DNA from 3 places in the Brevibacillus sp. HB1.1 genome. Region 1 is predicted to be linked to each of the others. Evidence: riboswitches for the same ligand, from Rfam matches in the RefSeq annotation. Region 1 holds a riboswitch; each other region holds the start of a gene.
What was found. A riboswitch is a leader RNA that binds a small molecule or an ion and turns the genes downstream of it on or off. The one in region 1 is predicted to bind lysine.
Positions count from the first base shown of each region.

Region 2: it holds a riboswitch for lysine, as region 1 does, so the genes downstream of both, HPY27_RS19620 (aspartate kinase) here and HPY27_RS14915 (amino acid permease) in region 1, are expected to answer to the same signal.
Region 3: it holds a riboswitch for lysine, as region 1 does, so the genes downstream of both, dapD (2,3,4,5-tetrahydropyridine-2,6-dicarboxylate N-acetyltransferase) here and HPY27_RS14915 (amino acid permease) in region 1, are expected to answer to the same signal.

Region 1 covers NZ_JABMIV010000005.1:42,447-50,438, reverse strand. Annotated here, with positions in the region: gene HPY27_RS14935 (hypothetical protein) at 1-247, shown strand, start outside; gene HPY27_RS14930 (alpha/beta fold hydrolase) at 225-977, opposite strand; gene HPY27_RS14925 (CGNR zinc finger domain-containing protein) at 1,085-1,642, opposite strand; gene HPY27_RS14920 (DinB family protein) at 1,811-2,305, shown strand; lysine riboswitch at 2,390-2,575, shown strand; gene HPY27_RS14915 (amino acid permease) at 2,689-4,137, shown strand; gene HPY27_RS14910 (hypothetical protein) at 4,356-5,213, shown strand; gene HPY27_RS14905 (hypothetical protein) at 5,320-5,511, shown strand; gene HPY27_RS14900 (hypothetical protein) at 5,504-5,650, shown strand; gene HPY27_RS14895 (TolC family protein) at 5,868-6,923, shown strand; gene HPY27_RS14890 (aminoglycoside phosphotransferase family protein) at 6,995-7,906, opposite strand.
Region 2 covers NZ_JABMIV010000007.1:299,615-307,606, forward strand. Annotated here, with positions in the region: gene HPY27_RS19595 (branched-chain amino acid ABC transporter permease) at 1-426, shown strand, start outside; gene HPY27_RS19600 (ABC transporter ATP-binding protein) at 428-1,189, shown strand; gene HPY27_RS19605 (ABC transporter ATP-binding protein) at 1,191-1,904, shown strand; gene HPY27_RS19610 (DUF2164 domain-containing protein) at 2,030-2,281, shown strand; gene uvrC (excinuclease ABC subunit UvrC) at 2,320-4,101, shown strand; lysine riboswitch at 4,204-4,391, shown strand; gene HPY27_RS19620 (aspartate kinase) at 4,622-5,863, shown strand; gene HPY27_RS19625 (YslB family protein) at 5,913-6,365, opposite strand; gene HPY27_RS19630 (succinate dehydrogenase cytochrome b558 subunit) at 6,795-7,406, shown strand; gene sdhA (succinate dehydrogenase flavoprotein subunit) at 7,426-7,992, shown strand, end outside.
Region 3 covers NZ_JABMIV010000001.1:811,164-819,155, reverse strand. Annotated here, with positions in the region: gene HPY27_RS04020 (hypothetical protein) at 1-83, shown strand, start outside; gene HPY27_RS04015 (EcsC family protein) at 97-951, shown strand; gene HPY27_RS04010 (GNAT family N-acetyltransferase) at 926-1,474, opposite strand; gene HPY27_RS04005 (flavodoxin) at 1,543-1,983, opposite strand; lysine riboswitch at 2,125-2,314, shown strand; gene dapD (2,3,4,5-tetrahydropyridine-2,6-dicarboxylate N-acetyltransferase) at 2,406-3,116, shown strand; gene HPY27_RS03995 (aspartate aminotransferase family protein) at 3,131-4,345, shown strand; gene HPY27_RS03990 (N-acetyldiaminopimelate deacetylase) at 4,349-5,482, shown strand; gene HPY27_RS30330 (hypothetical protein) at 5,457-5,591, opposite strand; gene HPY27_RS03985 (hypothetical protein) at 5,755-6,354, shown strand; gene HPY27_RS03980 (DUF4912 domain-containing protein) at 6,467-6,829, shown strand; gene HPY27_RS03975 (glycoside hydrolase family 73 protein) at 7,086-7,499, opposite strand; gene HPY27_RS03970 (DUF1885 family protein) at 7,612-7,992, opposite strand, start outside.

The sequences.
Region 1 (7,992 bases):
TCGTGGTCTCGGTATTTTTCCCGGAGACGCCCTCTTGATCTCAGACTTTTCGATGGAACCTGTAAAAGACAGACCTGTATTGATCCGACAGGAGGGGCAGTTCCTTGTGCGTATCGCAGCAGACGTCAATCCATTGGAATGTCTGTTTACAACCACACGCGAGCAAGACACCCCCATGCTACTCCCCTCGGAAAACATTCGCATTACAGGTGTTGTATCCGGTATTATTCCACGTTCATCATCGTAACCTCATTAAGCAGCCAATCCTTGATCGCTGCCACCGTTTGCTGCCACTGCTCCTGCGGGGTAATGGCAGCGGGCTGGTCGCCTTCCTGAGATCCATAGCTTCCGAACTGGGAGTGGTTCCCCCCTTCTATGGACATGTACACGGTACGCTCCGGCAAGTATTGCTTGCTCTCCTCAAACTTTTCTATATGGATCACACCGTCGCGAGATCCGAGTAAAGACAGCACAGGCAAATTCACCTTCTTCAAGTTCCCCTGACTGTTCGGATACGCTCCCAGCAAAAATACTCCACTGATTCGGTCCGGATGGTTTGCTGCGAATTGAGCTGCCATAGTACCACCGAGCGAATGTCCTCCGATGACAAACGTTTTATTCGGGTACGCCTTTAATACTTGTGTGGCTCGCGTCATATCACTTACAGCCAAATTCAGCGGCATTCGTGCGAGAAAAACATGGTAGCCGTAGCCTGCCAAAGCACGGGCAATCGGTGCATAGCTCTCCGGTTTGACCAGTGCTCCTGGATATAAGATGAGTCCCGGCTCGCGTGACTCCCCGCCTTGGAAAATAATCCAGTCATTCGTATCCATGACCGTAATCCCTTCACCGCCTTGCATGGCCGTTAATGCTGCCTGATCGGGTTGATAGGGTTGCAAATACCATATCGCCAGACAAATCGCTCCAAGTGTCACCAATACGAGTGCCTGAAACCATTTTTTGCGTGCTTGACTCATCCTACCCACCTCGTTTCCGTTCCCATGTATAGTTCTATATATTATGTCTCAAACCTAGAAAAAAACCGTCAGAGACAAAATCCCGACGGTCGTTAGTAATGGCTCCATCAGCCTTTTTCCTTCTGTCGCTCCCGAAAACGGCGCACCTTCATCAGGTTTCCGCACATTTTGTCATCACACCAGCGGCGCACCCGGTTGCGGCTTTCATCATAAAACACCCAGCGGCAATCCTCGTTGTCACATATTTTGATTCGCTCCAAATGCTGCGGGGCAAGCAGCTCCGCGAAAGAAGCCGCAATTTGTGCCATGACGAGAGGCCAGCCCTCTGTTGAGCTGGATTGCTTTTGCCCGTAGCCGCCCTCCTCATCTACATACAACACCTGTATATGAAAAGGGGCCTGAGCCAAAGCTCTGTTCAATTCCGCAAGGTCGTCCTCTTGGATTCGGTCTCCACGGACAACAGCTTCCAGCATACGTCTCAAACGTTCGCGCAGCTGCAAAAGGGAAGCGGCACACTCCTCATTTATCGGAAGCGGAGCGGTTAGCTTGTATGTTTGCAAAAAGGATGACAGCCATTCCTGGTTCTCCAAACGATTTTCCGCACGACCAGAACCACGCCAATCCCGCCAATCACTATTTAAAAAATCGATACAAAGCCAGTCCATGTTATTATCTCTCCTGACGAAACCCTACATTTTTCTCTCTTGTATGACTATACAGAATATGGTAATATCTTTTTGTAACTATCGTAATCAAATTAACTGGTTACATTTTCATTTCTTACTGCTATTATAGCGTTTCATCAATCTGTTTCACAGACGAGGAGGAAGCGTATGAATCGGAAGGATTTGCTTTTGCATGGATGGGAATGTACGTATGACAAGGAAGACTGGTATCCACCCTTAAAAGAAGCGCTTTCCGGAGTATCAGCAGCCGAGGCCAGCTGGCGCCCTGTGGGAGAAGCAGCCAACACGATCTGGGAAAACATCAGCCACCTTCTTTATTACAAAGAACGCCTGTTGCATTGTCTATTGGGCACTGAATTTCCTAGCTCGGCTGAGACGAACGATGATACCTTCATCCCGTCCGGCGGTCCGGATGACGAAGACGCTTGGCAAGCTACCCTCTTGCGCATGGAAAGCGTCCATCGCCACATTCATGAAAAGCTTTCCTTGCTGACGGATGAGGATTTAAACCAGACGGCTACTTATACGCCCATTTACCAAACCGTGATGAGTCTGGTCCTGCATGATGCGTTTCATACGGGACAAATTGTCCAAATTCGCAAGTTACAAGGCTCTTGGCCTGCCAGACGCTCATTTGAATAACAAAATTTCACATTGATTAATCATAAACAATCCATTATAGTTGATAAATCACATAATTTCATACATGTTATCCTCATCTTTCACGGTGAGGATAGAGGTCGCGGCTTTTATATCATCCTGTACGAGATTCAGAGAAAATCAATGACTCCAGGTAAGGAAAATCCGCCGAAGCTCATATCGCGTCTCTGTGCGATTGGGTTGGGGCTGTACTCGAAAGGGGCAGAACTGTCACGTTTGCATGCCAAGCAAGCGTGGTGAGCTATCTTCAGTGAAGGCTTGGTGGGGATTGGATGATACCGCCCTATGCCATTTTTTTGGCTATGGCGGTTTTTTCGTTTCCGACCTTCCTTCTCAAAAATCAAGAAAGGTCGTGCAAGTAGCTTATGTCACAAAATCAATTGCAACGTGGTTTAAAAGCCCGACACCTGACGATGATCGCCATCGGCGGCTCGATTGGGACGGGATTGTTTCTCGCGAGCGGAGGCTCGATTCATTCCGCCGGACCTGGTGGAGCTTTAGTTGCCTATCTCGCCATTAGTATCATGGTTTACTTTTTAATGACCAGCTTGGGGGAAATGGCGGCCTTCATGCCTGTTTCTGGTTCGTTTTCGACGTATGCCACACGGTTCGTCGATCCATCTCTCGGCTTTGCTCTCGGCTGGAACTACTGGTACAACTGGGCCATTACCATTGCCGTCGAGCTGTCAGCTTCCGCACTCATTATGAAATATTGGTTCCCGGATACCCCAGCGATATTGTGGAGCGCTTTGTTCCTCGGATTGCTGTTTGCCTTGAATCTCCTGTCTGTGAAAGCCTATGGAGAATCTGAATATTGGTTCGCCTTGATTAAAGTAGTAACGGTGATCGTCTTTATTATCGTTGGTGTGTTGATGATTTTTGGCATTATGGGCGGCCAAGCAGTCGGCCTCCAAAACTTCACCAAAGGCGACGCGCCATTCAATGGCGGCTTCATGGCCCTGCTCGGTGTCTTTATGATTGCCGGATTCTCTTTCCAAGGGACAGAGCTCGTTGGTGTCGCAGCTGGGGAGAGCGAAGACCCTGCCCGCAACATTCCGAAGGCCATCCGTCAAATTTTTTGGCGCATCCTACTCTTCTATATCCTCGCTATTTTGATCATCGGGTTGTTGGTTCCATACGATAATCCAAATCTGATCAGTGGCGACCTTACGGATATTGCGATCAGTCCGTTTACGATTGTTTTTGAAAATGCCGGATTTGCTTTTGCAGCATCCGTCATGAATGCCGTTATTCTTACGTCTGTATTGTCTGCTGGAAACTCTGGCATGTACGCCTCTACACGCATGCTGTGGAACTTGGCGAAAGAAGGAAACGCACCAAAATGGTTCGCAAAAGTAACAAGTAACGGCGTACCGATCAATGCCTTGATCTTGACTGCGCTCATCGGCGCCCTTGCTTTTCTGTCCTCTCTGTTTGGGGAAGGCGAAGTGTACGTCTGGCTTCTGAATGCTTCCGGTATGTCAGGTTTCATCGCTTGGCTGGGCATTGCCATTAGTCACTACCGTTTCCGTAAAGCGTTTATCGCTCAGGGTCGTGACTTAAGCGAATTGCCTTATCGGGCAAAGTGGTTCCCGTTTGGACCGATTTTTGCCTTCATCATTTGCTGTATCGTTATTATTGGACAAAACTACTCCGCATTCATGGGTGGAACGGTTGACTGGTATGGCGTCCTGGTCTCTTACATTGGCCTGCCACTCTTCTTAATCGTTTGGCTCGCTTATAAAATTACCAAAAAGACCGAGCTCGTCCCTCTTGAACAAGTAGACTTCAGCATGGATGAGCACACGAAATAATCGAAGAAATAAGTACGGACTTCCGTTCAGATAACGGAAGTCCTTTTTCATGGTTGCCGGCATATTAAAAACTGCCCCAAAATAGCCGATAGTATAGACAAGAAGCCATTGAGATCGGTTTCCTTCCGTTCTCACAACTCATGCCAGTCATCTGATATAAGGTAACCAGATCTCCTGCCATCACGACTGAACATGAATCCATGTGAGGAGAGTAGAACATGTACATCCAATCGAATACCCGCTACCTAACCCCCCAGCTTTCAACTAACCAACTTGCACCCAAAATGGTGACAGGAACTCGTCTAGCATTGCCCGAGCACGATACAGTAGACCTTCGTTCTCACAAGGCACGAGAGCTCCCTGCTGATGTCATCGAGCATCACAGTGTCCAATTTTTCTTTAACACAGAGATTAATGAGCGTTTGGATAAAATTTTTGCAGATAAACCACCCGAGGCTCGCAAAGCCTTTGACCACATCCTGGAGCAAAACTTTTTCAACTCCCCATCCACCTACACCGATGAAGAAAGAGCTGCTTTGGTAGAAGTCGGTCTAACCCAAGGCAAATATTTGGCAGACCAATACATGGCTGATGAAAATGCTGCTGAATTTTTGGATACCCTCCATTTGCTCGCTGGCGTTGCCAAAACACGAAAGGTTGACCCTGCAACCGGCAGTGTCAGCTACGTAGAGCTTCCGCAAAAACCACATGGGGCGCCGAGCGACTATGTTAACCCGTCCAAGCTGATGGAGCGGTATGACCCGGAAGCCTACAAAAAAATGCATGCGGCTACCAATCAAACAGAGAAAGTAAGCATGCTGATTCAATTCGTCAAAAAGCTGCAACATCGACCAGACTGGATCTCTCAATACCGGAACGAACAAGCTACGCTTCTTTCCGATTTAAAAAATACGAAAATCACTAACCGCTTTGAGAATGTAAATACAAAGGACGACACTGAATTTGTTCGTCGAATGAATACGCTCGCTGAAAATGCTTCCTTTTCTACCTTCACACCATTGCTTCAAACGAATCTTGCCTCTTTTATGAAGATCTTGACCAAGAAAACAAGTTAACTACACAAAGATGATGGTCACAGCCTCCTCCCGAACTTCCCTGGGACTGGGGCTCTTTTTTTGGTGTAGTTGATGGACATACTAACCCGTAAAGGAGGGGACGAACATGTATGACAATCTCGAAAACGACCTGCCTGATTTCAAACAACTGGATGACAGACTGATCGCTCAACCTCCTACTAGCCCCATAATCGCAATCCGTACCAATCTAGACAAGGAACCAAATGACGTCGACAATCCGTATGTGCAGCAAGACTCTACACCCACTGGACAAAATAAGGGGGAAGCAAATGACTGATCGCAGCTCAAAGGAAAAACCGGACATGGGTTATAACGGAAGCAATATGCATGGTTATTCCCTTACAGCAAAGGAAGGGACATTGGACCAAACTGACAAGTCGGCTGCGGCAAAAAAAGAAAACAGGGACAAAGAATAGTTCTTTTCCCGTCACGATGAACAAATCCCCTTTGGGGAAACAGGCAGATACTCACTTTGCCTGTTTCCTGAAGGGGATTCTTTTGGATTTCTGATCAAGAACATGGTGAAAAAACATTTTCTTATTGACGAAACTCTATTGGAAATATATACTTTTCATGGATTTGATAATGAGAATCGTTATCAGATTCTTGTATATATGATCAGGAGGTTGCCCCATGAAATCCAGGCTCTTCAAACACATTTACAGCACAACATTAGTCACTTCTCTCCTCACAGGTGGCGCCCATATGGCTCTGGCCGCACCACTCGTGGCCACTGCTGAACAGACGGATGTTTCCCCTTTGTCGCTAGATTTCGCAGTCGAACAGGCAATAAAGAACAGCGTTGATCTGGAGGTGCTTCGGCTTGACTTAGATATTACGAAGCACGAAACATCCATCACATTGAGAGAAAAAGCAGAAATCAAAAAAGCCGACATCATGTCACTGGCTGATGCAAAAAAGAAATTCGAAGACGCTGCCAAAGCAGTCAAAGAAGTGGTTGTCGATGAAGTCGCCCTGAATACGCAAAAAAACACCATTCAATTGCAAGTGCAAAAAGCATTCTTCGAAGTCCAATCATTAGACGCCAAAATCAAATCGCAGAAGAAAAGCTTGCAAAGACAGTACTGGTTGGACTCCCAAGAAACAGAAGCTCACAAAAATCTTGCTGCCCTTGAAACCAGCTACAAGCAAGCATTGGCCAAACTCAACGATTTATTGAATGAAAAAGCGGACAGACAATGGAAAATGATCGCTACTGATCTGACCCAACACGAGTTGCTTTCCTTAGAGCAATTGCAAGCAAAAGCTTATGAAAATCGTCCTGAAATGATCAAAGCACAAGCAGAAATAGACTTTGCCCAAGTAAGAATTGATTACACAGCAGAGTATTCCGCACTCAGCACACATAAAGGTACAATCGCAAAAAATGAGCACAAAAAAGCGGAACTGCAAAAACAAAAAACACAAAAGAAAATCGGTCAAGAAGTAAGTGACAACTATACGAAGGTACTGACAGCGAAAAAGGCATTAGAGGAAAGTACAACAAAGAAAGAAACCGCATTGGAGCGCTATCAGGCAACAATCGATCAATATAGATTAGGAAAAGCATCGATGAAAGAACTGATGGAAGACGAAGCAAACCTGTTTGACTCCGAAGCAAAAGCAATCGAATCGGTTTATCAATACAATCTCGCTGCTACCACCTTGAATCAGTCGACTGGTTATTAATATTTCGTATCACGAAGGATCTTATATATTCATTTAAAATATAGGAGGCTTCATCCCACAGGGTGAAGCCTTTACTCATTTATTAGCCTCTCAAAAACTCCCGGCATCACCAGACGACCACTGTCTACACCAAAATCCTCTATAAACCACCAAGCCGATAGCACACTATGGCAATACGCCCACGCCAACACTCTCTCTTTTTGCAAAGACAGCGCCTTCATCAGTCCATCGACCCGCTGTTTCATTACTTCTTCTACCCCATCCTCTGGCAAATGGTTCAGCAAAAACGGAATCACCTCATACTCCGTCTCCCCGATCAGCCCCTTTGGATCAATTGCCAACCACGGCTCTCTTTCTGCGCGCAAAATATTTTCATGATGCAGATCCCCATGCAGCAGGCACTGTTCTTTTTGTGTGGAGAGAAGCTTTTTGTACCATTGCATGGCTCGCTCCACCATTTGCTCGGGAATCGGTCCTGTCCCCCCTTGGAAATGTGGACGAATCTTTTCCAGTCCCACAGCCCAGTCCGCTATCGTTGGAAACGTAGACGCAAGCTTGCCAGCGTTCGAAACGGGGGTATGCATCCTTTTAATCACGTCCGCCAAGCATTGAATTCGTTCTTCTTCGCTGCTCAGCTTGTCCAGTGTCTCCCCTGGCATGATGCGCTCCAAAAGCATGATCTCTTTTTCCTCGTCAGCATCGAGTAGCTGCACCATCCCCCGCCCCGCAAAAGCCCGAATCGCCGTCAGCTCTCTCTGCCAGTCCAGTCCAGGCACGCCCAGCTTCAGCACTGCGTTTCTCCCATCCTGCAACACAACAGGTGCGACAAAGTTATAAGAGAGCGGAAACGGCTCAAGCACTTTTAAAGACCAACGTGCTTTGCATTCGGCAATCAGCTCATGAAAGGAATCCAGCCAAAGACGTCCCGCTTCTTTATGTATGCCCATAATTGTTTGGGTAAATTGGGTTGGCAATGAAATCATTAGGAACCCCCTCCTCGAACTACTTGCAAAACATCCTCTTGCCCCAGCTTTCAAGCTGTTCCCCTACCACAGCCGCTTCTTCCCCC
Region 2 (7,992 bases), on a different contig from region 1:
TTTGAAGCGATCAAAGCAGACGAAACGGCGGCACGAGCGATGGGATTGCAAGTCAACTATTATAAGATGCTTGCTTTTGTGATCGGTTCCATTTTGGCTGGTGTATGTGGAGGATTGTTCGCCCACATTACGACGACCATTACGCCAGATGATTTTAACTATCATAAAGTCGTAGAGATTCTGTCTTATGCCGTGATCGGCGGCAGCGAAGTGGTATGGGGGCCGCTGTTTGGTGCCTTGGTTTTGACAGCACTGCCGGAGGTACTACGTGGTTTGGCCGAGTACAAAATGCTCATGTACGGTTTGATCATGGTCGGTGTAATGGCGTTCCGTCCGCATGGCTTGATTGGTGCCGATACGTTCCAAAAGCTGTTCAAGCGTCGTCGGGGCAAGCCATCGGACAAGGAAGCGAAGGGGGGAGTATAAGATGTTGCTGGAACTTGCGAACGTAGGAAAAAGCTTTGGCGGCATCACCGCTCTTCGTGACGTTTCTTTTACGGTCGGAGAGGGCGAAATTGTCGGCTTGATTGGTCCGAATGGTGCGGGCAAAACGACCATTTTCAATATGGCAACGGGCATATTCGAACCAACTACGGGCACCTTTTCTTTTGCCGGACAAAAGCTAAATGGGGTGGCGCCTAACAAAATTACCGAAATGGGGATTGCAAGGACGTTCCAAAATATTCGCCTCTTCGGTCACATGAGTGCGCTGGACAATGTGAAGGTAGGATGTCATTCGCGCATGAAGGCGGGCTTCTGGGCTTCCCTTTTGAAAACCCCCGGACAACGTGCGGAAGAAAAGGCTGTTACCAAAAAAGCAGAGGAGCTCCTCGAATTCGTGGGCTTGTCTGACATTGCTGATGTTCGCTCGGATACATTGGCTTACGGTCAACAACGGCGTCTGGAGATTGCGCGGGCACTGGCTACTGAGCCAAAGCTTTTGCTTTTGGACGAGCCTGCTGCGGGAATGATCGAGACCGAGACAAAAGCGCTCATGGAGCTGGTCAAAAAAATTCGCGATGACGGGACGACTGTCCTGTTGGTCGAACACGATATGGGATTGGTCATGAACCTGTGTGAAAAGGTTGTATGTATCAACTTTGGGGTCAAAATTGCTGACGGCACCCCGGCAGAGGTACAAAACAATCCAGATGTGATTGAAGCTTACCTCGGCAAGGAGGACGAATAAGATGCTGAATATACAAAACTTGACGACCTCCTACGGTCAAATCAAGGCAATTCGTGGGATAACGCTGGAAGTGCCTGAGGGAAAAATCGTCTCGCTGATCGGGGCGAACGGAGCGGGAAAAACCACAACCATGCGTACGATTGCAGGTCAACTGAAGCCTGAAGCAGGGACGATTACGTTTTGTGGTCAACGCATAGAGGGTTCGAGACCCCATCAGATCGTAAAAGCCGGATTGGCGTTGGTACCAGAAGGGCGTGCGATCCTCGGGAAGATGACCGTGCTGGAAAACCTGGAAATGGGCGCATTCCAGCGCAACGATGCACAAGGCATCAAGGACGACATGGAAAAGATGATGACCTGGTTCCCCATCCTGAAGGAACGGCTTTCCCAATTGGGAGGGACGATGTCTGGCGGTCAACAGCAAATGCTAGCCATTGCTCGCGCATTGATGTCTCGACCGAAGCTGCTGCTTTTGGACGAGCCGTCGATGGGCTTGGCTCCCATCGTGGTGTCGGACATTTTCAAGGTGATCAAAGAAATCAATGCGGAAGGTACAACCGTCCTCATCGTGGAGCAAAATGTCAAACAAGCCCTCAAAATCGCTGATTACGGGTATGTACTGGAGGCAGGGCAAATCGTGTTGGACGGCACAGGAGAAGCGTTGTTAAACGACGAGCGTGTAAAAGAAGCATATTTGGGTGGTCGCAAGCACTAGTCTGCCTGTAAAAAACTGTCGCCATGGAATGAGGCGGCAGTTTTTTTCGTCATCATTCCATGGTACTATAAAGGATAGAACGTATATTCTCTTATGATGCGAAATAGGGAAGGAAGCCGGATACGATGCCAGCCAAATTGACGAGAGAGCAAATGGAATATCTTGTTCATCAAGTACAACGCTATTTTAAAGAAGAACGGTCGGAGACACTCGGCAATTTGGAGACGGAAGAGTTGATTGCCTTTTTCTCAAAAGAGCTCGGCCCCTTCTATTACAATCAAGGGGTGCAAGACAGCCGCAAGCTGCTGATGGAACGGATGAGTTCCTTAGAAGATGAACTGTATGTATTGGAAAAACCAATTCACAAGAACAAATAGATGCATGGCAGATATAGAGCAAAGAGGAGGGAGCAGCCATGAACAGCTCCTTAAAAGATAAGCTGGCCGTCCTGCCAGATAAGCCAGGCTGCTACCTGATGAAAAATGCGAGCGGGGAAATCATTTACGTAGGAAAAGCCAAGGTACTGAAAAACCGCGTCCGCTCTTATTTTACAGGCAGTCATAACGGGAAGACGCAGCTGTTGGTCAGTGAAATCGTGGACTTTGAGTACATTGTGGTATCCTCCGCGATTGAGGCGCTCATCCTCGAGTGCAACCTGATCAAGGAGCACGATCCGCGTTACAATGTCATGCTCCGCGACGACAAGACGTATCCGTACATCAAAATTACGAATGAGGCGCAGCCACGCCTGGAGATTACCCGTAAGGTATTAAAAGATAAAGCCAAGTATTTCGGTCCGTATCCGAATGCCGGAGATGCCTCCGAGGTGAAGAAGCTGCTGGATCGCCTCTATCCGTTGCGCAAGTGCCGCAATATGCCCAAGCAGGTTTGTCTTTACTACCATTTGGGACAATGTTTAGCGCCCTGTGTGTACGAGGTATCGGCAGAGGAAAATCAGCGTTTGGTGGATGAAATCAGCCGGTTCCTCGATGGTGGCCACGAGGAAATGAAGCAAACTCTCACGGAAAAAATGCTGCAAGCCGCTGAAAACATGGAGTTCGAACGAGCCAAGGAATATCGCGATCAGATCAAGAGCATCGAAGCGGTGATGGAGAAGCAGAAGATCACGTTCACGGATACGGTAGACCGCGACATTATCGGATTTGCTGTGGAAAAAGGCTGGATGTGCATTCAGGTGTTCTACATGCGAAAAGGGAAGATGATCGAGCGTCAGACAACTTCTTTTCCATACTATGGAAGCGAAACCGAGGACTTTATGTCTTATGTGAGCCAGTTCTACTACGATAAACAAAATGCGCTACCAAAAGAAATTTTGCTCCCGCAAGAGAGTGAACCGGAGCTTTTGGGTGAGTGGCTGGGCATCAAAGTCCATGCTCCGAAAAGAGGCAAAAAGCATGAGCTCGTGAAGATGGCTTCCGAGAACGCCCGTATTGCTTTGCAGGAGAAGTTCGCGCTGATGTCCAAGGACGATGCTCGTACAGTCCAAGCGGTACACAATCTTGGTCACATTTTAGGGATTCCGGTTCCTCATCGAATTGAAGCGTTTGACAACTCCAACATTCAGGGAACAGAGCCTGTGTCTGCAATGATTGTGTTTACAGATGGTCGCCCTGACAAAAAGGAATACCGCAAATTCAAGATCAAAACCGTCGAGGGGCCAGATGATTACGGCTCCATGCGCGAAGTGGTTCGCCGTCGTTACTCACGCCTGCTGAAAGAAAACCAGCCGATGCCTGACCTGATAGTGATCGATGGTGGAAAAGGCCAAATCAGTGCGGCTATGGACGTGCTGGAAAACGAGCTGGGTCTCTATATTCCCGTCTGTGGACTTGCGAAGGACGAGAAGCACCGTACCGCTCAGCTCATGTACGGAGATCCGCCAGAGCCTGTGAATCTTAGACGTGATAGCTATGAGTTTTATTTGTTGCAGCGCATCCAAGATGAAGTCCACCGTTTTGTTATTACATTCCACAGACAATCCCGGACAAAAACGATGCTCTCCTCGCAGTTAGATGAGATCCCGGGTATCGGTGAGAAGCGACGCAAGCTGTTGTTCTCTCATTTTGGCTCGTTGAAAAAAATGCGAGAGGCGACCGTTGAAGACTTCCGCCAATTAGGGATCGGTGACAAGCTGGCAAAAGAAATCATCGGGCATCTGCGCAAGCTGGACACATAGCACATGTAACTTTTTGAACAACCTCTAAAAAGGAATTGATCCATTTTTAGACTCATGATATAATCCGATTCAAACAGAATAGTTAGCCTCACTTCCATTATGGAGTGAGGTAGAGGCGCGAAAACCAAGAGTACCACCCTGAGATCGGGAATCTGTGAAGGGGACGGGAAAGGGGAATTCGCCGAAGTGTGGAGGGAAACCCGCTTTTCTCCATGCTGGGTCTGCGTTGAACAAATGCAGGACTGTCATCTGCACAATGACCAATTGTCAGATGGAGAGCTATCTCACGGTGTGTCAATGTGAGTTTTGATGGTGATGACTGTCAATCTTCGTTGTCCGCGTGTATTGGGAGGGAGGAACCGGTATGTCGAAACAGTAGGCAGCGGCAGGTCTTATTCCTTGTCGGTGCCTTTTTTGTAAAATAAAATGCAAGATTTTTCCTTATAGAGAGAATAGTGAAAAACCATACGATACGAGATAAATACCAATATTGGATATGAGAAAAAGGGAGAGAAGCCGCATGGGGTTGATCGTGCAGAAATATGGAGGCACCTCTGTAGGTACCATTGAGCGAATTTTACGAGTTGCGGATCGAATTGTCAGCTACAAAGAGGAAGGGCATGATGTGGTAGTCGTTGTTTCTGCAATGGGCAAATCTACTGACGTGTTGGTAGATATGGCCAAGCAGATTAGCGCATACCCATCCGAGCGTGAAATGGATATGCTGCTGACCACGGGGGAGCAGGTATCGATCGCGCTTTTGTCGATGGCCTTGCATACAAAAGGCTACGACGCCATTTCTCTTACGGGCTGGCAGGCTGGAATCACCACGGAGGCGATTCACGGAAGAGCACGGATCAAGCAGATTGATCCAGAGCGGATTCAATCCGAGCTCGGCCGTGGTCGTGTGGTGATCGTGGCAGGATTCCAAGGGATCAGTGACGAAGGTGAAATTACGACGCTCGGCCGCGGTGGATCGGATACATCTGCGGTTACACTCGCAGCGAGCTTGAACGCTGAGAAATGCGAAATCTTTACAGACGTGTCCGGGGTGTATACAGCTGATCCGCGAGTGGTTCCAGCTGCGAGCAAGCTGGATACGATCTCGTATGATGAGATGCTGGAGTTGGCGAACCTCGGTGCAGGGGTTCTTCATCCAAGGTCAGTAGAGGCTGCGAAAAAATACAAGGTAAGGCTGGTCGTCCGCTCCAGCTTTACTGCCGAAGATGGTACGTACGTTGAGGAGGTTGCCAACATGGAAACAGGAAGAGTAGTAAGTGGAGTTGCACACGATGAAGATGTAGCCAAAATCACGGTTGTCGGCATGCCTGCCAAGGTCGGGACGCTCTCCCGTCTGTTCAATACGCTGGCGGACAATCAGGTGAACGTCGATATCATTATCCAAAGCTCTTATGATGCGTCTGTTACGAATATTTCTTTTACAATTGCAGCGGATGACCTGAAAAAAGCACTGGATACGCTGGACAGAAACAAAAACGAGCTTGGCTTTGAAAAAGTCGATTTCGAGGAAGGCTTGACTAAGGTATCGATTGTTGGCTCAGGCATGATCAATAATCCAGGGGTAGCTGCCGAAATGTTCCGTGTCCTGGCAGAAAAAGAAATTTCTATTAAAATGGTATCTACGTCTGATATCAAGGTTTCTTGCGTCATTCCAGCAGCCTTGACGGAGCTGGCTGTTCGCAGTCTTCATTCGGCATATGGTCTGGATGTCGAGGAAACTGCGGTCGTGCACGGAGTATAAAACATGGATGCTCCCTCTCCCTTTGTTATAGGTAGAGGGGGCATTTTCTTCATGACGCCACTTGTACAGATATACGTATGTCAGAGGAGCTTTCCATTTCGATTTTGCTGAACGCTTCTCTTTCTTTCCATTGCTCAATCATACCAGCAATGATCCCAGCCTCAAAAGAAAGACTGCATCCTAGTCTTTCGATAGACTGGTAGCTAAAAATGGAATGAGTAAGCGAATAGACAATAGTTTGCCCGGACTCCTCCACGACGTCGAGCTGGCCTAATCCGAGCCGAATAAAAGGCATAATCGGGCCTGTTGCAGATTGAATGGGGATTTGGCGGCCCATATTTTTTCCAATCCAATAGAGAATATGGTTTTCACTATCGCCTAGCAGGGTGCTAGTCAGCGTTTCGCGTAGAAGATGATAGCCAAGATAGGGCATATTCATTCGTTCCGCATAGGGAATGGTCTCTGGCGGCAACAGTGCTGCAAGCTGATCCTTCTCTTTCATATGTGCTTCCCTCCTGTCTGTACTAGATTATGAGGAGGGACTCGCATTCATGACATCTTAATAGAAAAAATAGCTGGACTAAACAAAGTTATTCTATCAATGTATTTAGTACATTGATTGTCTTGACGCTATGTGTCGACAAGAGTACAATTGGATTTGGTCAAAGTTTTGCCCAACTTTTTCTCGAATTTTGACACATTCCGACAAATTCATGTGATCTAGCGAACGCAGTCTTTTTGTGAACAGCGTCAAGACGCTCTTCATAAAATGATCGTGGCGGTTTTGCTATGTCTAATGGGTGAGGCAATGGGTTAGGATATTGGGGAAAGGTCTATCAAAACGGCCGAAAACCGTTTTGGACTGCTTGCGGTGACGCTTGACGTTTTTCACAGAATTGAGAGTTACATACATTGAAAGGGGGACCATTGTATGGCGAAAGGCCATAGCTTTCTCAGTCACAAGCTACACTCACTTCTTGGTTTGTTTCCGATCGGGCTCTTCCTCGTGTTCCACTTGACAGCCAACTATCAAGCGACTCGTGGGCCTGAAGCTTTCAACCAGGCCGTAGGCTTCATTGAAAGCCTTCCATTTCTGTTAGTACTTGAATTTGCCTTGATCTACCTCCCGATCCTGTTTCACGCTGTTTACGGTCTCTACATCGCGTTCCAAGCGAAGCATAACGTAGGGAACTTCGGTTACTTCCGAAATCAAATGTTCTTGTGGCAACGCGTTACAGGAGTCATTACCCTCATTTTTATTGTTTGGCACGTTTGGGAAACTCGTATCCAAAAAGCACTGGGTGCACACGTGGATTATGACATGATGGCAAACATTTTGAGCAGTCCTGCAATGATCGTATTCTACACAATCGGGATTATTAGCACGACTTTCCACTTCTCCAACGGACTGTGGTCGTTCCTGGTTCACTGGGGAATTACAGTTGGGCCGCGTTCCCAACGCATTGCAACATTCCTGACTTTGGGCGTATTCGTAATTGTAACCTTCATCGGCTTGCGTGCGATGTCGGCTTTCATTTTGTAGGGATAGGGGGACTAAACTCATGGCAAAAGGTAAACTGATCATTGTCGGTGGAGGTTTGGCCGGCTTGATGGCTACCATCAAAGCAGCAGAAAAAGGCGTTCCTGTTCAGCTGTTCTCCCTGGTTCCGGTAAAACGTTCCCACTCTGTCTGTGCGCAGGGCGGTATTAACGGTGCGGTAAATACCAAAGGGGAAGGCGACTCCACATGGGAGCACTTCGACGATACAGTATATGGCGGAGACTTCTTGGCAAACCAACCGCCAGTTAAAGCAATGTGCGATGCAGCACCTGGCATTATCTATATGTTGGACCGTATGGGTGTTATGTTTAACCGTACGCCAGAAGGTTTGTTGGACTTCCGTCGTTTCGGAGGAACCAAACATCACCGTACCGCTTTTGCGGGTGCGACAACTGGACAACAGCTCTTGTACGCATTGGACGAACAAGTACGCCGTTATGAAGCTGAAGGTCTGGTAACCAAGTACGAATATTGGGATTTCCTCGGAGCCGTTTTGGACGATACAGGAACCTGTCGCGGGATTACTGCGCAAAACATGCGTTCCGGTGAAATTCAATCCTTCCGTGCG
Region 3 (7,992 bases), on a different contig from region 1:
ACGCCACGTCAGAAGAGTTGCAGGACTACATCAAGTCCATCTTGCGCAACCAATGTCAGTGGAGGCGAGGAGAATCTGAGTGAGCAGCCAGGGAGGTTGTTGGGGTTGAGTGAGTCTAGGGAGTCATTGGTTACGGCATTACGTGAAGTGGAGGCTTGGGAGAGAGACCAGAACGACTTGTGGTTCTGGGAAAAGCTTGGCAGACTTCCGTTTGTTCTGTTGGATCGGATTACGCCTGCATTCGTTCAAGAGAAGCTGGGAAAAGCCGTAGATGAAATGGCAGCCTTTCTTGAGACAGGTGGAACTTATTTGGTGCAGGATGAACCGATTTACAAGCGGTTTGGCAAACGGTTAGAGGGACAGGGGGCGTCTGTTGTTGACAAAGAAAAGATTGCCGCTGTACCGCTTACGATCATGAATGATGTCGCAATGGAGTTAAAGGATTCACGTGCGAATTTTGCCACGGTACAAGGTGCCACGACTGGCTTCGGAGGGATTTTTACCCTCGCGATCGATATCCCTTTATTGATGGGGACATCCCTTAAAGTATTACAAGAGATGGCTCTTGCCTATGGCTATCGACCTGAAGAGAAAAGAGAGCGGCTGTTTGTCGTCAAATGCTTGCAGTTTGCTTCATCAGACATTGTAGGGAAAAAAGCGATACTCGCTGAGCTCTCCCGCTTTGATGATCCAAATGCGCAGAGAGAGGTTATGGCTCAATTGCAAGGATGGCGTGAAGTCGTGGTAACGTACACAGAAAACTTTGGGTGGAAAAAATTGTTTCAAATGGTGCCGATTGCAGGTGTTTTGTTCGGGGCGTATTTGAACCGTTCAACCGTACAGGATGTCGCCGAAGCGGGGATGATGCTGTACCGCAAACGGCGTATCCTGGAGCGGCTACGAGAGAGCGAAATGAGGGAGGAAATTACTGAGCCCACTCCTCAGCAGTAAGAGCGTACAGGAGATGGTCTTCCCATACACCGTTAATTTGCAAATAGCGTAACGAAAGCCCTTCCTGGCGAAAACGGTTTTTTTCCAAGACGCGAATGGAAGCTTGATTGCGAGGCATAACAGCAGCTTGTACTCTGTGCAGCCCAGCATCCGTTAAAGCAAAGCGGAGGGCGAGATTTACTGCTGATGTCGTATAACCTTTGCCATTGCACGCCTGATCCATAAAGTAGCCAATCGTCGCATTTTGCCATGCGCCACGTGCGACATTCGACAACGCTACACGTCCAATCATCTTTCCGGATTCTCGGGAGAATACGCCGAAAGCATAGGCAGTACCACGTTCAAAATCAATCTGCGCTTGTGAAATCTGTTCTTGCTGTCCTATGAGGGTCAGAAATGAAGCGGGGCGGATCGGTTCAAAGGGTTGGAGAAAATCATGATTACGCAGCCGAAGCTCTAGGAGCTCGGCTGCGTCTTGTTGTTGGAGAGGCCGTAAGAGAATCTCGTCCGTATGTAGTGACATGAGATCAATCCTCCTTAAAAAGTTGGATTGATAGTATAGCATGTGCCAGAGTATTTGGGAAACATCAATTAGCCGAGCAATTCTGCAAATGACACCCCAAATGCTTTGCACGTTTCCACTTCTTTTGCAGTAGGAGAAAGCTCGATTTTCAAACCTTCCAGAGGAGTTTCCGCACCACGCTCGCTCGCCTTTTTCAGCAAAATATCAACAGCTGCACCGACATGCTCGTAAGCGGAGTCGCAAGAGCCAAAAGCAACAACCTTTTTCCCGCTGAGGTCAATATTGTCCATTTCCTCATAAAAATCCAGGCATTCGTCTGGCAGTTCACCGTCGCCCCATGTGTAGGCACCAAGCAAGATTCCGTCGTAAGCTTCGAGTTCTTTTGCGTTCGCATCCATCACTTCTTTTATCTCCAGCTCAGCACCAGTTGAACGAATACCTTCTGCAATTGCTTCAGCAATTTCCTGAGTATTCCCTGTCATGCTCGCGTATACCATCAAAATGCTCATAAAACGTAAAACCTCCAATTCAGATAATGAGTATCATTCTCATCAATAAAAATAATGAAAATGAGAATCGTTGTCAATAACTTTTTTCTTATTGCCACGTTTCATTGATTTTGGTAGAGTTAAATAAAATTATAATAATGTACTCTAAATAGAGGTGCGCCGAAGAAGAGTAAGTCTTTTCGCAATCTGCCAGGGGGCAGGAGAAGGAAGAAAGGCTAAAGCGCCGAAGCTTATGCTATGCCCCTACGTAGCACAGGCTGGGGTGTCTCATGAAAAATGATCATCCTGTCACAAGGGACCTAAAGTCTTTTTGTGGAGCGCTATTTATGATTTGCTTCTGTAGTAGTAAGAGCAATGAGATAGCGAATGCACTCATTGCTTTTTTTGATTTACCATGCTGTTATTTTGAGGAGGATGTAACCATGAACATGATGGATGCCAACGAAATTATCGCGTTTATTCAAAAAAGCGAAAAGAAAACACCAGTGAAGGTATATGTGAAAGGGAACCTGGAGGGAATCGACTTTGGTGCGAGCTCCAAAGCCTTCATTACTGGTCCTACTGGTGTTGTTTTTGGTGAGTGGAAAGAGATTGAGCCAGTGCTCGCTGCTAACGCAGACAAAATTGAAGATTATGTGGTAGAAAGCGACCGCCGCAACTCCGCTATTCCATTGCTGGATACAAAAGGAATTCAAGCACGTATTGAGCCAGGCGCAATTATCCGTGACCAAGTGACAATCGGTAACAATGCGGTCATCATGATGGGTGCTTCCATTAACATCGGCGCAGTTATCGGTGAAGGTACGATGATCGACATGAATGTTGTTGTAGGTGGACGTGGAACCATCGGGAAAAACTGCCATATCGGCGCTGGATCGGTTATCGCAGGCGTTATCGAGCCACCATCTGCACAGCCAGTTGTTGTCGAAGACGATGTTGTCATCGGAGCAAATGCTGTCATTCTGGAAGGTGTTCGCGTAGGAAAAGGTGCTGTCGTTGCAGCAGGTGCTGTCGTGATTGAAGATGTACCTCCATACGTAGTAGTTGCGGGAACGCCTGCACGTGTGATCAAGCAAATCGATGAAAAAACTCGTTCCAAGACAGAGATCAAGCAGGAGCTACGTCAGCTGTAAGGGAGAGAGTGCACATGGACTGGCGTTCGCTCGATGAACAATATATCGTCTCCTCTTACAAAAGACTTCCGATTGCCATAGAAAAAGGCGAAGGAAATTACTTGTACGATACGAATGGAAAGAGCTACCTCGACTTGTTTACCGGACTCGCGGTAAACGTTCTGGGGCATTCTCATCCGCGCATTGTACAGGCTCTGCGTGAGCAGGGAGAGCGCTTCTTGCATATTTCCAATGTATTTTTAAATAAGCCAGCTATTCGTTTGTCCGAGCGTTTGGTTGCGAACAGCATTAGTGGAAAAGTGTTTTTCACCAACTCTGGTGCAGAGGCTACAGAGTCTGCGATCAAGCTGATTCACAAATGGACGAAGAACGAGGGAGCAGGTCGTGAAGGCATCGTTGTCTTACGCAACAGTTTTCACGGGCGAACACTCGGAGCAGTGCGTTTGACGAGGCAGGCTCACGTCTATCAAGACTTTCCTCAGCCGGCTTTTCCTGTTTATGAACTGGATGTGGAAGACACGGAAGGATTGCGAGCGATTTGCCAGGAAGCAAGACCCGCTGCGGTCCTCATGGAGCCAGTCTTGGGTTCTGGCGGTGTCGTGCCGTTAACGGAAGCGTTCTTGCGAGAGGTAGCTGCGATCTGTGAACATGAAGGCATGCTCTTTGTCATGGACGAGATCCAGACAGGAATGGGCAGAACAGGAAAGCTGTTTGCTTATGAGCATGCAGGCGTAACGCCAGACCTGATCCTTTTTGCCAAAGGCATAGGGGGAGGGCTTCCCCTCGGCGGTGTCATCGCTGGCCCAAGGCTGATGAACCAGTTCAAACCGGGGGATCACGGAACGACTTTTGCACCATCGCCACTGTCTGCTGCCTTAGGGAATGTCGTGTTGGATGAATTGCTTGATCCAGCCTTCAGCGCTCACGTAGAAGAAGTGATTGCGTACCTGTGGTCGGGCTTGGAAGCGCTGCGAGCGCGTCTTCCAGATCAGCTGCAATCCCTTCGCGGAAAAGGCTTGATGGTTGGAATTCCGCTCTCTTCCACCCCGGAAGAGGTAAGCCACTTGCAGCAAGCATTGCTTGACGAAGGAATTCTCGTTGACGTGACGCAGAAAACGATTGTTCGTCTGCTTCCGCCACTGACGTTGACAAAAGCCGATGTGGACCGTTTTCTTGCTGTGTTTGAGGACCAATTAACAGCAAGAACAGGTACGAAAAAGGAGGCGTAGACCATGACGACTTCCTTGTTTACACAAATTCGCCGAGACTTGCACCAAATACCGGAGCCAGGCTTCGCTGAAGTGAAGACACAACAATACTTGCTGGATTATTTGAAAAAGCTGCCCCAGGAGCGAATCGAGATCAAAACGTGGCGGACAGGCATTTTGGTCAAGCTGGCAGGAACAAGGCCAAAACGATTAATTGCCTGGCGGACGGATATGGATGGCCTGCCGATCGTAGAGGAAACGTCCTATCCGTTTCGCTCGCTTCATGAAGGATTCATGCATGCATGCGGTCATGACATGCATATGGCAATTGCTCTTGGCCTCCTGACGCATTTTACCGAGCATCCGATGGCAGATGATTTGCTGTTCCTCTTCCAGCCGGCAGAAGAAGGTCCTGGCGGTGCGGAGCCGATGATGAAAAGTGAAGAGTTTGCGGGGTGGCGACCGGACTGCATTTTTGCCCTGCATATCGCGCCAGAATATCCGGTCGGTCATATTGCGACGAAGCCAGGAATTTTGTTTGCCAACACTTCTGAGTTGTACATTGATTTGGTTGGCAAAGGGGGGCATGCAGCCTTCCCGCACAAGGCGAATGACATGGTGGTTGCAGGAAGCCATCTTGTGACACAGCTTCAATCGATTATTTCGCGCAATATGGATCCATTGGATTCGGCTGTCGTAACGATTGGCAAGCTGGAGAGCGGAACGAAGCAGAACATCATCGCAGAGAAGTCCAGGCTAGAAGGTACCATCCGAACCTTTTCGATGGAATCGATGGCAATCGTCAAGAGCCGCATTGAATCTCTCGTAAAGGGAGTGGAAATAGGCTTCGATTGCCAGGCAACGATTGACTATGGGGTTGGCTACTGCCAGGTTTACAACGAGGAGCAGTTAACGACAGACTTCATGCAATGGGTACAGGAACAATGTGAAGAAGTAACTCTTATCACCTGCAAGGAAGCCATGACCGGAGAAGACTTCGGTTACTTTTTGAAAGAAATTCCTGGCTTTTTGTTCTGGCTGGGTGTGCAAACGCCGTACGGCTTGCATCATTCTAAAATTGAGCCGAACGAAGACGCGATCGAAGTTGCCATTCGACTGGTCTCCCGGTATTTTACATGGCTTTCGCAACAGGAGTAGCAGGTGTCAGGAACAAAAAAGAGTGGCTGGATAGCCGCTCTTTTTTCTGTGTCATTCCCAGCCGTATTTTCGTCAAGAGTAAGAAGTAGTTACTAACATCTCTGTGCATAAGTCTTTCTTCCTAAGGTTTTTGTGCTTGTGGATAATGTGGATATTGTTGAAAAAACTTATCAGGGCAGCACAACTATTTCCTTTTCCAAACGTATAAACTAGAGAGAAGAAATTTCGGAAAAACAAGCGCTGCCGCGCACACATACAGGAGGATTATTGACATGAAAAAAGCATGGTTATCGGCCTTGTTGGCGTTGACTGTAGCAGCAGGGGTAGGGAGCACTACTGCGGTGGGAGAGGGTGCAATGCGCGTATTTTTCGGTGCGGAAACCGTAGCGAGTGAAATGCCAGCATCCAAGGCCGAATCGATAGAATCAATAGTGAACAAGCTCGGTGGTTTCGCCGATTACGATCAGCAATCTGGCAAATTGCAAGTGATTAAGCCAAACGTAAATATTATTGTGGTCGAAGGAATTCAGCAGACCCGCAATAAAAATGTCGTTTTCAGCAACCCTGTCAAAGGATACAGCGACAAAAATGTGCCTCGTACGTTTAACGTGTTCGTAGAGGTTGATGACGCGCCTGTAGCTAAAGACTTGCGCATGCAACTTGTGTTGATCGGACCGGACGGCAAAGAAGTGTCTAAAGGGAAGGAATGGAAATACTCCACACAAAATGCAAACAGCTTCTATTTTTCTGAGCCTTTTGTATCTACGAAACTCGAAGCATACGGCACTTATAAAGTACAAGTTCAAATGAAATCCGAGAAATTCACTTCTTATGTATCCGTTGGTGAAAATACATTTACAGTTGGGCGTTAAAAATTATGGCTTGGATGCGTTTCCACTTTGCATGTCCCCGTGCTATAATATACGGAAAAGCCAATATACTTGGTAATAGCAAGTACATGAAAGAAAGGAACGATGGGAGCGAATGGAGACAAATCCCCCGCGATCGTCCACAGATCTAGAAGGCCCGAGTATACGCATTGCCTGGAAAGATGAGCAATCCATTCAGGCAGAGTGGAGCATGACGAAGGAGTTCGAGCAAGAAATAGAGCGAAAGTTTGCTATTCCTTTTGCTGAACTACCTTTTGTCCTACGCCTTTTTGATGTGACGTACCGCAAAGAGATCCGAAATGATGGCACTGACCTTTACACTGATTTTGATATCAACCACCTCTCTTCCGAATGGATATTGTACGGAGTGACGCAAGGATTGGAATATTGCGTCGATCTGGGAATTCGGATGGTGGACGGAAGGTTTTATTCGCTGTCCAGGTCTCAAATGATTTGATCAACGTGCTCAAGCAACGTACGACTGAGGCAACTGCATTTTTATACGAAACAGCCCCATTATCCACGAGGTTTATTTGTGGCAATGGGGCTTTTGTTTTTTATTCATGGACTCATGGCTTCTCTCGCTGTCTGTCCAGCAGTCGCAGGGCAACCGCTAAAACAGCCCATACTGGCATTGGTTCGTCTAACTTATTTAGCCATTCAGGCGAGGTCAGCAAGCCCTCCTGTAATGCGCGATTGCCTAGCTCCAATTTCTAGGGAGGAAACGTTTGTGGCCCTTCTGAGGTGAATGAATCGTACTGAGACAAGTTGTACGTCTGAATGAGGCCCGTCAGCTTTTCGGCGTACGCAGGGTCGGTAGCGTAGCCGGCTTCTTCTAAAGCCTGTGCGGCTTGTGCGGGAGTCGTGGCTGCCAGCACGTTTTTATATGCGGGCCTACGTAAAAACTGGGTATGGTCTTCCATGGATTGCTGGTAATTTTCATAAGCGCGGAACTGGGAGGTACGTGTGACCGTTTTTCCGTTTTCCACCTCTTTGCTTTCGATGGTGACAGAGCCGGCAGGTCCCGTTCCCTTTATTCCAAAGAGGTTATACGAGGATGTCCCAGTGGCAGGGTCAACAGGTACTTTTTTACCCCAACCAGACTCGAGTATGGCTTGCGCCTCCATAAGCACACCCCTTTCCACTCTTTGTTATTCGTATGAAAAAAAGAGATCAGGGGGAATAGGCCTGGACATGAAAAAACAGTCGAGATTTCTCGACTGTTTCTCCGTTTTTTCTTTATGGCTTTCGAGGTTGGAAGTATTGAATGCGATTATTGAAGAGATGGAGCTCTGCTTTATAATCACGTGCCAAGTATCGACAGTACTCATTCGCCTTGTTTTTATCGCCATGCGTGGCCGATTCAGGGAGGGACACCTGTATGTAGTGCTTTTCGGAACCGTTTTCATTTTTGCTCCCGACTCCAACAACGATGGCTTTGTACATGTTTGGGTCTTTTCCTTTGAGAAGGAACCACGAGTCCTTTCCTTCAGGGCGTTCTTCTAGGTTGTAAGGGAAAGCGGCGTCAGCATAGGTCCAGCCCAACTGCTTTCCTGTTTTTGAGGTCATGTCAACGTATCGCGTAAACTTGGCTTTCACGTCGTCAATACTTACAGATGC